DNA from 2 places in the Mesorhizobium sp. CA4 genome. Region 2 is predicted to be linked to the other one. Evidence: predicted binding sites of a transcription regulator. Region 2 holds the regulator's gene; the other holds the start of a gene.

Region 1 (5,016 bases), on a different contig from region 2:
GACGGCGAAGCCGTCAATCTCGCCGATCTCAAGGATCCGATCGCGCGCAACGCCAACCTGCCGGCCGACGCGCCGGCGACCGACGCCAACCGCACCACGCCGGGCAAGGAAGCCTGGATGGTGATGGTGCAGGTCTGCACCCATCTCGGCTGCATCCCGCTTGGCCAGGAAGGCGATTTCGGCGGCTGGTTCTGCCCGTGCCACGGTTCGCAATACGACACCGCCGGCCGCATCCGCAAAGGCCCGGCGCCGGAGAACATGGCGATCCCGGTCTTCAAGTTCATTTCCGATACCAAGATCCTTATCGGTTGAGGCAGGGGACATTTCGATGAGCGAGGGACACTCGACCTATACGCCGAAGACCGGAATCGAGCGCTGGTTCGACGCCCGCATGCCGCTGCCGCGGCTGATCTATGACAGCTTCATCGCCTATCCGGTGCCGCGCAACCTCAACTACATGTGGACGTTTGGCGGCATCCTGTCGATCATGCTGGTCGCGCAGATCCTGACCGGCATCGTGCTGGCGATGCACTACACGTCCGACACCAATCTCGCCTTTGATTCGGTCGAGAAGATCATGCGCGACGTGAATTCGGGATGGCTGTTGCGCTATCTTCATTCCAACGGCGCTTCGTTCTTCTTCGTCGCCGTCTACATTCACATCTTCCGCGGCCTGTTCTACGGTTCGTACAAGGCGCCGCGCGAGCTTTTGTGGATCCTCGGCTGCATCATCTACCTCCTGATGATGGCCACCGGCTTCATGGGCTATGTGCTGCCCTGGGGTCAGATGAGCTTCTGGGGCGCCACCGTCATCACCGGTTTCTTCAGCGCCATCCCGCTGGTCGGTAACTGGATCCAGCAGCTTTTGCTCGGCGGCTTCGCCGTCGACGACCCGACGCTGAACCGCTTCTTCGCGCTGCATTACCTGCTGCCGTTCATGATCGCCGGCGTCGTCGTCCTGCACATCTGGGCGCTGCATGTCGTTGGCCAGTCGAACCCGACCGGCATCGAGGTCAAGTCGAAGACCGACACGGTCGCCTTCACGCCCTATGCGACCATCAAGGACGCGTTCGGCATGATCGTGTTCCTGTTCGTCTTCGCCTATTTCGTCTTCTATCTGCCGAACTATCTCGGCCACCCGGACAACTACACGGTCGCCAACCCACTGAAGACGCCGGCCCATATCGTTCCGGAATGGTACTTCCTGCCATTCTACGCGATCCTGCGCGCCATCACTTTCAACATCGGCCCGATCAACTCCAAGCTTGGCGGCGTGCTGTGCATGTTCGGCGCCATCGCCATGCTGTTCCTGGTGCCGTGGCTCGACACCTCGAAGGTGCGCTCGGCGGTCTACCGTCCGTGGTACAAGCTGTTCTTCTGGCTGTTCGTGGCCGATGCCATCCTGCTCGGCTGGCTGGGCTCGCAGCCGGCGGAAGGCAGCTACGTGTTCATGGCGCAGATGGCGACTTTGTTCTACTTCGCCTTCTTCCTGGTCGTCATGCCGGTACTCGGCCTGATCGAGACGCCGCGCAGGCTGCCGAACTCGATCACCGAGGCGGTGCTGGAAAAGAAAAAGGGCGGCAGCGGACATCTGGCAGGCATGACCGCCGCGCCGGACGCCAAGGGCTGAGAATCTGAGGGGATTTTGGGTATGAAGAAGATTCTCACCTCGCTGGCGCTGCTCGGCCTGGTGGTTGCGGGTACCGCTGCCATCGCCGCGGAAGAGCAGAACCCGGCCGCTCCGACGCATTTCCCGATCAACGAACCGAAGGAAATGAGCTGGAGCTTCGCCGGTCCGTTCGGCACCTATGACAAGGCGCAGCTGCAGCGCGGCCTCAAGGTCTACAAGGAAGTCTGCTCGGCCTGCCACTCGATGAACCTGGTGGCCTTCCGAACGCTGGAAGGGCTCGGCTATTCGGAAGCGCAGATCAAGACGCTGGCCGCCGGATACACCATCCATGACGGCCCGAACGATGCCGGCGACATGTTCGACCGTCCCGGCAAGCCGTCGGATCACTTCCCGGCGCCGTTCCCGAACGAGCAGGCCGCTGCTGCCGCCAATGGCGGCGCCGCGCCGCCCGACATGTCGCTACTTGCCAAGGCGCGCGGCGTCGAGCGCGGCTTCCCGCGTTTCATCTTCGATATCTTCACCCAGTACGCGCAGGGCGGCCCGGATTACATCCACTCGCTGCTCACCGGCTACGACCAGACGCCGCCGGCCGGCATGGTGATCCCGGAAGGCACGCACTACAACCCGTACTTCCTGTCCGGTGTGTCGCTGAAGATGCCGAAGCCGCTCTCCGACGGCCAGGTGACCTATGACGACGGCTCGCCGCAGACCGTCGACCAGTATGCCCGCGACGTCGCGGCCTTCCTGATGTTCGCCGCCGAGCCGCATCTTGAGGAACGCAAGAAGACCGGGTTCCGCGTCATGGTCTTCCTGCTGCTCTTCGGCGCGCTGGTCTACATGACCAAGCGCAGGGTGTGGGCCGACGTGGCGCACTGAGGCGCCGTTGACCGGAAGAATTTGAAAGGGCGCCACAGGGCGCCCTTTTTGCATTTCGGTACGCGCTAACTGCGGGCTATGTCACATGGCCGTCATTGCGCGTGGCGATCCTGCCTTGCTTCATCAAAGGATCGCACCCATGAAAAGATATGCATCGCTCGCGGCCGGTTTCCTGCTGCTTGTCACCGGATATGCCGCCCATGCCGACGAGGCGCAGCCCTTCCTCACCAGCAAAGACATCGACCTGACGATGATCCTGCCGCCGCCGCCCGCCAACGATTCGGCCGAGACCAAGGCCGAGCTCGGCGAGGTGCTGACCCTGCAGGTGACGCGCACGCCGGAAATGGAAAAGCGAGCCATCGCCGATGCCGAAGAGAATGTCTGGCGCTTCGCCGATGTCATGGGACCGAAGTTCAACAAGGAAACGCTGCCGAAATTCGGCGCCTTCTTCGATCGCGTCGTGGCGACCGAAGGGGCCGTCGTCGATCCGGCTAAGGATGTCTGGAAGCGTCCGCGCCCGCATCAGCTGAGCGATCTGGTCAAGCCGGTCGTGAAGCTGTCGAACTCCGGCTCCTGGCCGTCTGGCCATGCGACGGTCGGCACCATGATGGGCATCATCCTTGCCGACATGGTTCCGGAAAAGCGCGCTGAGATCATGGCGCGCGCGGCCGAATTCGCCCATAACCGCGTGGTCGGCGGCATCCACTATCCGTCCGACATCGAGATGGGCAAGATCTCCGGCAGCGTGATCGCCGCGGTGCTGCTCAACCGTCCCGATTTCAAGGCCGAGTACGAGGTGGCGCGCTCCGAGCTGCGCTCGGACCTCGGCATGTAGCCGCACGGTAGCGCCTGTATTTCGAAGGGCCCCTTCGCGGGCGCCCTTTTCGTTTTGTCCGAGGCCGGTCGGTGCCGATCCTTTGCCGGATGTGCTTGTCTCTGGCTCGACATCGCGGTAGCCCTTGTCGGTCGCGTCGGGCAGCAATGGCCGACGCCGCCACATCCGACAGCCGGACACGCGGAAAGCCTCGATGAAATCCTCCCTAGAAGACACGCTGCTTGCGGCTATCCGCACGATTCCTGACTATCCGAAACCCGGCATCCTGTTTCGCGACATCACCACGCTGCTTGGCGACGCCCGCGCCTTCCGGCGCGCCATCGACGAGCTGGTGCATCCCTATGCCGGGCTGAAGATCGACAAGATCGCCGGCATCGAGGCGCGCGGCTTCATCCTCGGTGGCGCCGTTGCGCACCAGCTTTCGGCCGGCTTCGTGCCGATCCGCAAGAAGGGCAAGCTGCCTTACGAAACGGTGCGCGTGGCCTACAGCCTCGAATACGGGCTGGACGAGATGGAGATGCACAAGGACGGCGTCTCGCCGGGCGAGAAGGTGATCGTGGTCGACGACCTGATCGCCACCGGCGGCACGGCGGAAGCGGCGGTGAAGTTGCTCAGGCAAATCGGCGCCGACATCGTCGCCGCCTGCTTCGTCATCGACCTGCCGGATCTCGGCGGACGCAATAAGCTCGAAGCGCTCGGCGTGCCGGTCAGGACGCTGATCGGGTTCGAGGGGCATTGAAGAGCTTTCCCTCATCCCACAAGGGGAGAAGGGAGAGGCTCACTATCCCACCTTCACCAGAACGGCGCTGTCGAACTCGATCACCTTGTCGCCAGTCGAATCGAACCCTTCCGAACGCAGCGTGAGCAGATTCCAACCCGGACGCCCGGCGAGCGGGCGGTGCGCCTGCGCGGTGCGCGTGAAAGTCACGGTCTCGCCGGCATAGACCGGCTTCAGCCATTTCAAATTGCGGAAGCCGGGCGACGGGCCGAATTCGGGCTGCGGGCCGGGGTCGGTCCAGCGCACGCCCTCGGTCTCCATGCGCTTTTCGAGATTGTATTTCATCCAGGTGGCGGCGGTGTGCCAGCCCGAGGCGCAGAGCCCGCCAAGCAGGCTCTTCTTCGCCGCCTCTTCATCGACGTGGAAGATCTGCGGATCGTACTTTTTGGCAAACGCCTTGATCTCGTCGGCCTCGAACTTATGCGAGCCGAGCGTGACCGTTTCGCCGATCAGGAAGTACTCGTCCAGGGTCATGACAGGTCCCTTGCGGCATCACGCGCGAGGAACATGCCGGTGTTCTCCAGCTCGAAAACACTCTCGCCGCGCTGGTTGACCAATTCGCTGCGCATGGTGATCAAGCCGAGCTGCGGCCGCGACTTGGACTGGCGCTTGGACAGGATCGTGACCGTGCCGCGCAAGGTATCGCCGGCCAGCACCGGCTTCTTCCATTTCACATGCTCGATGCCCGGCGAGCCCTGCGAGGTCGAATCGAGCAGGAAGGCGTCGCACAGCATGCGCATGAACATCGCGCAGGTGTGCCAGCCCGAGGCCGAAAGCCCGCCGAGAATGCTGGCCTTGCCGGCTTCCTCGTCGAGATGCATCGGCTGGGCATCGAACTCCGCGGCGAATTCGATGATCTCGGCGGCGCTTACGGTCTTGCTACCGATGTCCAGCGAG
Region 2 (5,016 bases):
CTTACGAGGAATGGCAGCAGCTGGCCTGGACGGGCGCACTCATAATCACCCTGACGGTTCTCGGGTTGAGCATCATCGCCCGCAGCCTAACCGGACGCAGAGAGGACAGATGAAACCGATGTTGTCCACCGACCTGAACGCAGCCGAGACGACCGTCGAGAAGGCCAAGATCGAGGTCAAGAACCTCAATTTCTACTATGGCCAGTCGAAAGCGCTGAAGGACATCAACCTGTCCCTGCCCGAGCGCAGCGTGACGGCCTTCATCGGCCCGTCGGGCTGCGGGAAGTCGACGCTGCTGCGGGTGCTCAACCGCATCTACGAGCTCTATCCGAAGCAGAGCGCCGAGGGCCAGGTGCTGCTCGACGGCAAGAACATCCTCGACCGCTCGCAGGACCTCAACCTACTCAGGACCAAGATCGGCATGGTGTTCCAGAAGCCGACGCCGTTCCCGATGTCGATCTACGAAAACATCGCCTTCGGCGTCAGGCTCTATGAGAAGATCAGCAAGGCCGAGATGGACAGCCGCGTCGAGCAGGCGCTGAAGCGCGCGGCACTGTGGAACGAGGTCAAGGACAAGCTCAACGCCAGCGGCCTCAGCCTCTCGGGCGGCCAGCAGCAGCGCCTGTGCATCGCCCGCACCGTGGCAGTGAAGCCCGAGGTCATCCTGCTCGACGAGCCGGCCTCGGCGCTGGATCCGCTGTCGACCGCCAAGATCGAGGAACTGATCGACGAATTGCAGGTCGACTACACGATCGTCATCGTCACCCACAACATGCAGCAGGCGGCGCGCGTGTCGCGGCAGACGGCGTTCATGTATCTGGGTGAGCTGGTGGAGTTCGACCGGACCGAGAAGATCTTCACCTCGCCCCGCGAGAAGCGCACCCAGGACTACATCACCGGCCGCTTCGGCTGAGCTCATACGAGGACATCATCATGGCCGAACATACCGTCGCTTCCTTCGACGAAGATCTGAGGCAGATCAGCCGGCTCATCAATGACATGGGCGATCTCGCCGCCTCCATGGTCGGCGCATCGACCAGGGCGCTGCTCGAGACCGACAATGCGCTGGCGCAGCGCGTCGTCTCCGACGACGCCATCATGGACGCGCGTCAGCGCGAACTCGACGACCGCGCCATTACGCTGATCGCCAAGCGCCAGCCGATGGCCGATGATCTTCGCAACGTGGTCGGCTCGATCCGCATGGCGGGTGACCTCGAACGCATCGGCGATCTCGCCAAGAACATCGCCAAGCGCGTCGGCTCGGTCGGCGTCAGCGCCGCGCCGCGCGACCTCACGCATTCGATCGATTCCATGGCGCAGATGGTGCTGATCCAGGTCCAGGCCGTGATCCAGGAATATACGGTGGGCGACGCCACGGCGCTGGCCAAGCTTCGCAACGACGACGAGCGCATCGACGTCAAATACACATCCGTCTTCCGCGAGCTCCTGACCTACATGATGGAAGATCCGCGCAACATCACCGCTTGCACGCATCTTCTGTTCTGCGCCAAGAATCTCGAGCGCATCGGCGATCATGTGACCAACATCGCCGAGAACGCCTACTATGTGCTGACCGGCACGCAATTGCCCGCCAACCGCCCCAAGCAGGACGAGACGGCAATGTCGGCGCCGGCGGCCTGACAGGGGTAACTGCCAGATGATCGCGCCACGCATCATGGTGGTGGAGGACGAGGAGCCGCTGGGGGTGCTGCTCCGCTACAATCTCGAATCCGAGGGTTACCAGGTCGAAGTGGTGACCCGCGGCGACGAGGCCGAAATCCGCCTTCAGGAAAACGTTCCCGACCTGCTCGTGCTCGACTGGATGGTGCCGGCGGTTTCCGGCATCGAGCTCTGCCGGCGTCTGAGGATGCGGCCCGAGACCGAGCGGCTGCCGATCATCATGCTGACGGCGCGCGGAGAAGAAAGCGACCGCGTGCGCGGCCTCTCGACCGGCGCCGACGATTATCTGGTCAAGCCGTTCTCGACGCCGGAGTTCATGGCGCGCGTCAAGGCGCTGCTGCGCCGCGCCAAGCCGGAGGTGCTGTCCAGCGTGCTCAAGGTCGGCGACATCGTGCTCGACCGCGAGTCGCACCGCGTCTACCGCAAGAAGAGCGAGATCAGGCTCGGCCCGACCGAGTTCCGCCTGCTCGAATTCATGATGCGCCACCCCGGTCGCGTGTTCTCGCGCAGCCAGCTGCTCGACAATGTCTGGGGCGAGACGATCTATATCGACGAGCGCACCGTGGACGTCCATGTCGGACGCCTGCGCAAGGCCGTCAACAACGGCCGCATGCCGGACGTCATCCGCACCATCCGCGGGGCGGGTTACGCGATCAGGGAAGATTAGGGGGATACGCCGAGATTCAGGTGAGGCCGGCCGGCGAACGGCGACTTCCTGCGCCTCCGGTACTCACGTGCCTAAGGTACGCTCCGTTCCGGTTCTCGGAACCCACCATTCTCGACTCGGCCTGACCTGAATCTCAGCGTATCCCGGCATCTGGCTCGCCGCTATTCGACGTGCTTGCCCGCTCTTGCCTGGCCTCCCGGCGCGAAAATCTCCTGGTCGACGAAGGTCAGCGCGCGCATGGCGCAGCCTTCGCGGATCAGCGGCAGTTCGTTCGGCTCAGTGTCGAAGGAGATCGATTCGGAGTGCTGGCCGCCGGCCGTCTGGGCGATCGCCTCGCGCAGCGCCGGTTCGATCAGGTCGAAGGCGGCCGCGCTGACGCCGACCATGGCGACGGGCGCCGGATCGATGAGGGCGAACAGGCTGCCGAGGCTGAAGCCGAGCGCCTCGCCGGCCCGGCGATAGGCCTCGCGCTCGGGGCCATCCTGCTGACGCGCCTTTGCGGCAAGCGCGCGCATGTCGGCGTCGCCGACATCGGTCGGCGTGGCATCCTCGCTTATGCCCATGGCGCTGCGCCAGATGGCATAATTGCCGGCATAGGCCTCGACGCAGCCGCGGCGGCCGCAGCGGCAAAGCGCTCCGCCCGGACGATGGATCATATGGCCGAACTCACCGCCCGAGGAATGCGTGCCGGTGAACAGCGCGCCCTTCAACACCAGGCCCATGCCGATGCCGTGCGACAAGAGGATGGCGATGAAGTCGTCGCGATAGCGCTCGGGATCGCGCCACTGCAGCGCCACCGCCATCATGTTGCAGTCGTTCTCCGTGGTGGCCGGGATGCCGAATTCCTTCTCGAGGAGATCGGCAAAGGGGATATCGGTCAGCGGCGTGATCGGCGACCACAGCATGGCGCGTGAATGGGTATCGGTGATGCCCTGAATGCCCATGGCGATGCGGGCGACGCTGCCCACGTCGAGGTCGGGATCCTGCAGCCGGCGCCGGACAATCGCCATGCATTCGCCGATCAGCTCATCGCGCGGCATGACGAGCGTGTCCAGGCGATGCTGCTCCTCGGAAACCACCTGGCCGGCATAGTCGATGACGGCAACCGACAGGAAGTTCAGCGACAAAACCACGGTCAGCACCGCGGCGGCTTCGGGGTTCAGCGCCAGGCCGACCTGCGGCCGGCCGCGTTTCAACGCCGTCGGCTCGCTGGCCTTGCTTTCGGCGAGGATGCCCTCCTGGATCAGATCGGCGGAGATCGCCGAAATGGTCGAGTGGCTGAGCCCGGTGGTGGCGGCAATCTCCGTCCGCGATGGCTGGCCGGCGCGGCGCACCGCCGAAATCACCATGGCGCGGTTGCGCCGGCGCAAATCGTCGTGACGGATTCCGACCGACATTGTCCTGCACGTCCTCCCGGTCATCGCGGCCTTGTGATGATGCCATGGCCTGTCGCTGACACGCTAGGGATTGTGGCAGAAGCCAAGGTCCATGTCATTATTATTGCGGACGTCGAAAAAATGCCTGGACCCATCAAAACCCATCAAAATCGCAGTTGACAGGGTCGTTTTGCTGGACCAATATTTTTTTGAGGCTCGAAAAAAAGCCTCTGTGCCGGCCTTCGGGCCAGTCAGGGTCGCGCCGCACGGCGCAGGGAGGATATCATGAAGAAATTCGCAGCCGCCATTCTGGCGGGCGTTGCCATGTCGCTGACGCTGGCGTCGGTCGCCGAGGCGAAGGACAAGGTGATCGGCGTGTCGTGGTCGAATTTCCAGGAAGAGCGCTGGAAGACCGACGAAGCCGCGATGAAGGCCGCCATCGAGGCCGCCGGCGACAAGTATATTTCGGCCGACGCGCAGTCCAATCCGGGCAAGCAGCTGACCGACGTCGAAAGCCTGATCTCGCAGGGCGCCAACGCGCTGATCATCCTGGCGCAGGATGCCTCGGCGATCGGTCCGGCGGTGCAGAAGGCGCTCGACGAAGGCATCCCGGTCGTCGGCTACGACCGCCTGATCGAGAACAAGGACGTGTTCTACCTGACCTTCGACAACAAGGAAGTCGGGCGCATGCAGGCCCGCGAGGTGTTCAAGGTGAAGCCGGAAGGCAACTACGTCTTCATCAAGGGCTCGGGCTCCGATCCGAATGCCGACTTCCTTTTCGCGGGCTCCATGGAAGTGCTGAAGGACGCGATCGACAGCGGCAAGATCAAGAATGTCGGCGAGGCCTATACCGACGGCTGGCTGCCCGCCAACGCGCAGAAGAACATGGAACAATTCCTGACAGCCAACGACAACAAGGTCGACGCGGTCGTGGCGGCCAATGACGGCACTGCCGGCGGCGTCGTCGCGGCGCTGACGGCGCAAGGGCTGGCCGGCACCGTGCCGGTCTCCGGCCAGGACGGCGACCATGCGGCGCTCAACCGCATCGCGCTCGGCACGCAGACGGTGTCCGTGTGGAAAGACGCGCGCGAGCTCGGCAAGAACGCCGCCGAGATCGCTTCGCAGCTCGCCGATGGCAAGAAGATGGGCGACATCGCCGGCGCCAAGGACTTCACGACGCCTGGCGGCAACACCGTCAAGTCGCTCTTCCTGACGCCGGTCGCGATTACCAAGGACAATCTCAACGTCGTCATCGACGCCGGCTGGATCAAGAAGGACGAGGTCTGCGCGGGC

What was found. The regulator PhoB, encoded in region 2, activates phosphate uptake and scavenging genes when phosphate is short. The targets are predictions, from matches to a motif close to TGTCATNNANCTGTCAT.
Region 1: a site for PhoB is predicted at 2,586-2,602, ahead of LB528_RS03170 (acid phosphatase). Genes of this name have one in related genera too.

Annotation. Positions count from the first base shown of each region.
Region 1 covers NZ_JAIUHK010000003.1:29,825-34,840, reverse strand. Annotated here, with positions in the region: gene petA (ubiquinol-cytochrome c reductase iron-sulfur subunit) at 1-312, shown strand, start outside; gene LB528_RS03180 (cytochrome b) at 329-1,630, shown strand; gene LB528_RS03175 (cytochrome c1) at 1,652-2,506, shown strand; gene LB528_RS03170 (acid phosphatase) at 2,646-3,341, shown strand; gene LB528_RS03165 (adenine phosphoribosyltransferase) at 3,535-4,080, shown strand; gene LB528_RS03160 (MaoC family dehydratase) at 4,123-4,593, opposite strand; gene LB528_RS03155 (MaoC family dehydratase) at 4,590-5,016, opposite strand, start outside.
Region 2 covers NZ_JAIUHK010000004.1:95,229-100,244, forward strand. Annotated here, with positions in the region: gene pstA (phosphate ABC transporter permease PstA) at 1-113, shown strand, start outside; gene pstB (phosphate ABC transporter ATP-binding protein PstB) at 110-913, shown strand; gene phoU (phosphate signaling complex protein PhoU) at 934-1,641, shown strand; gene phoB (phosphate regulon transcriptional regulator PhoB) at 1,658-2,347, shown strand; gene LB528_RS04810 (ROK family protein) at 2,509-3,744, opposite strand; gene xylF (D-xylose ABC transporter substrate-binding protein) at 4,009-5,016, shown strand, end outside.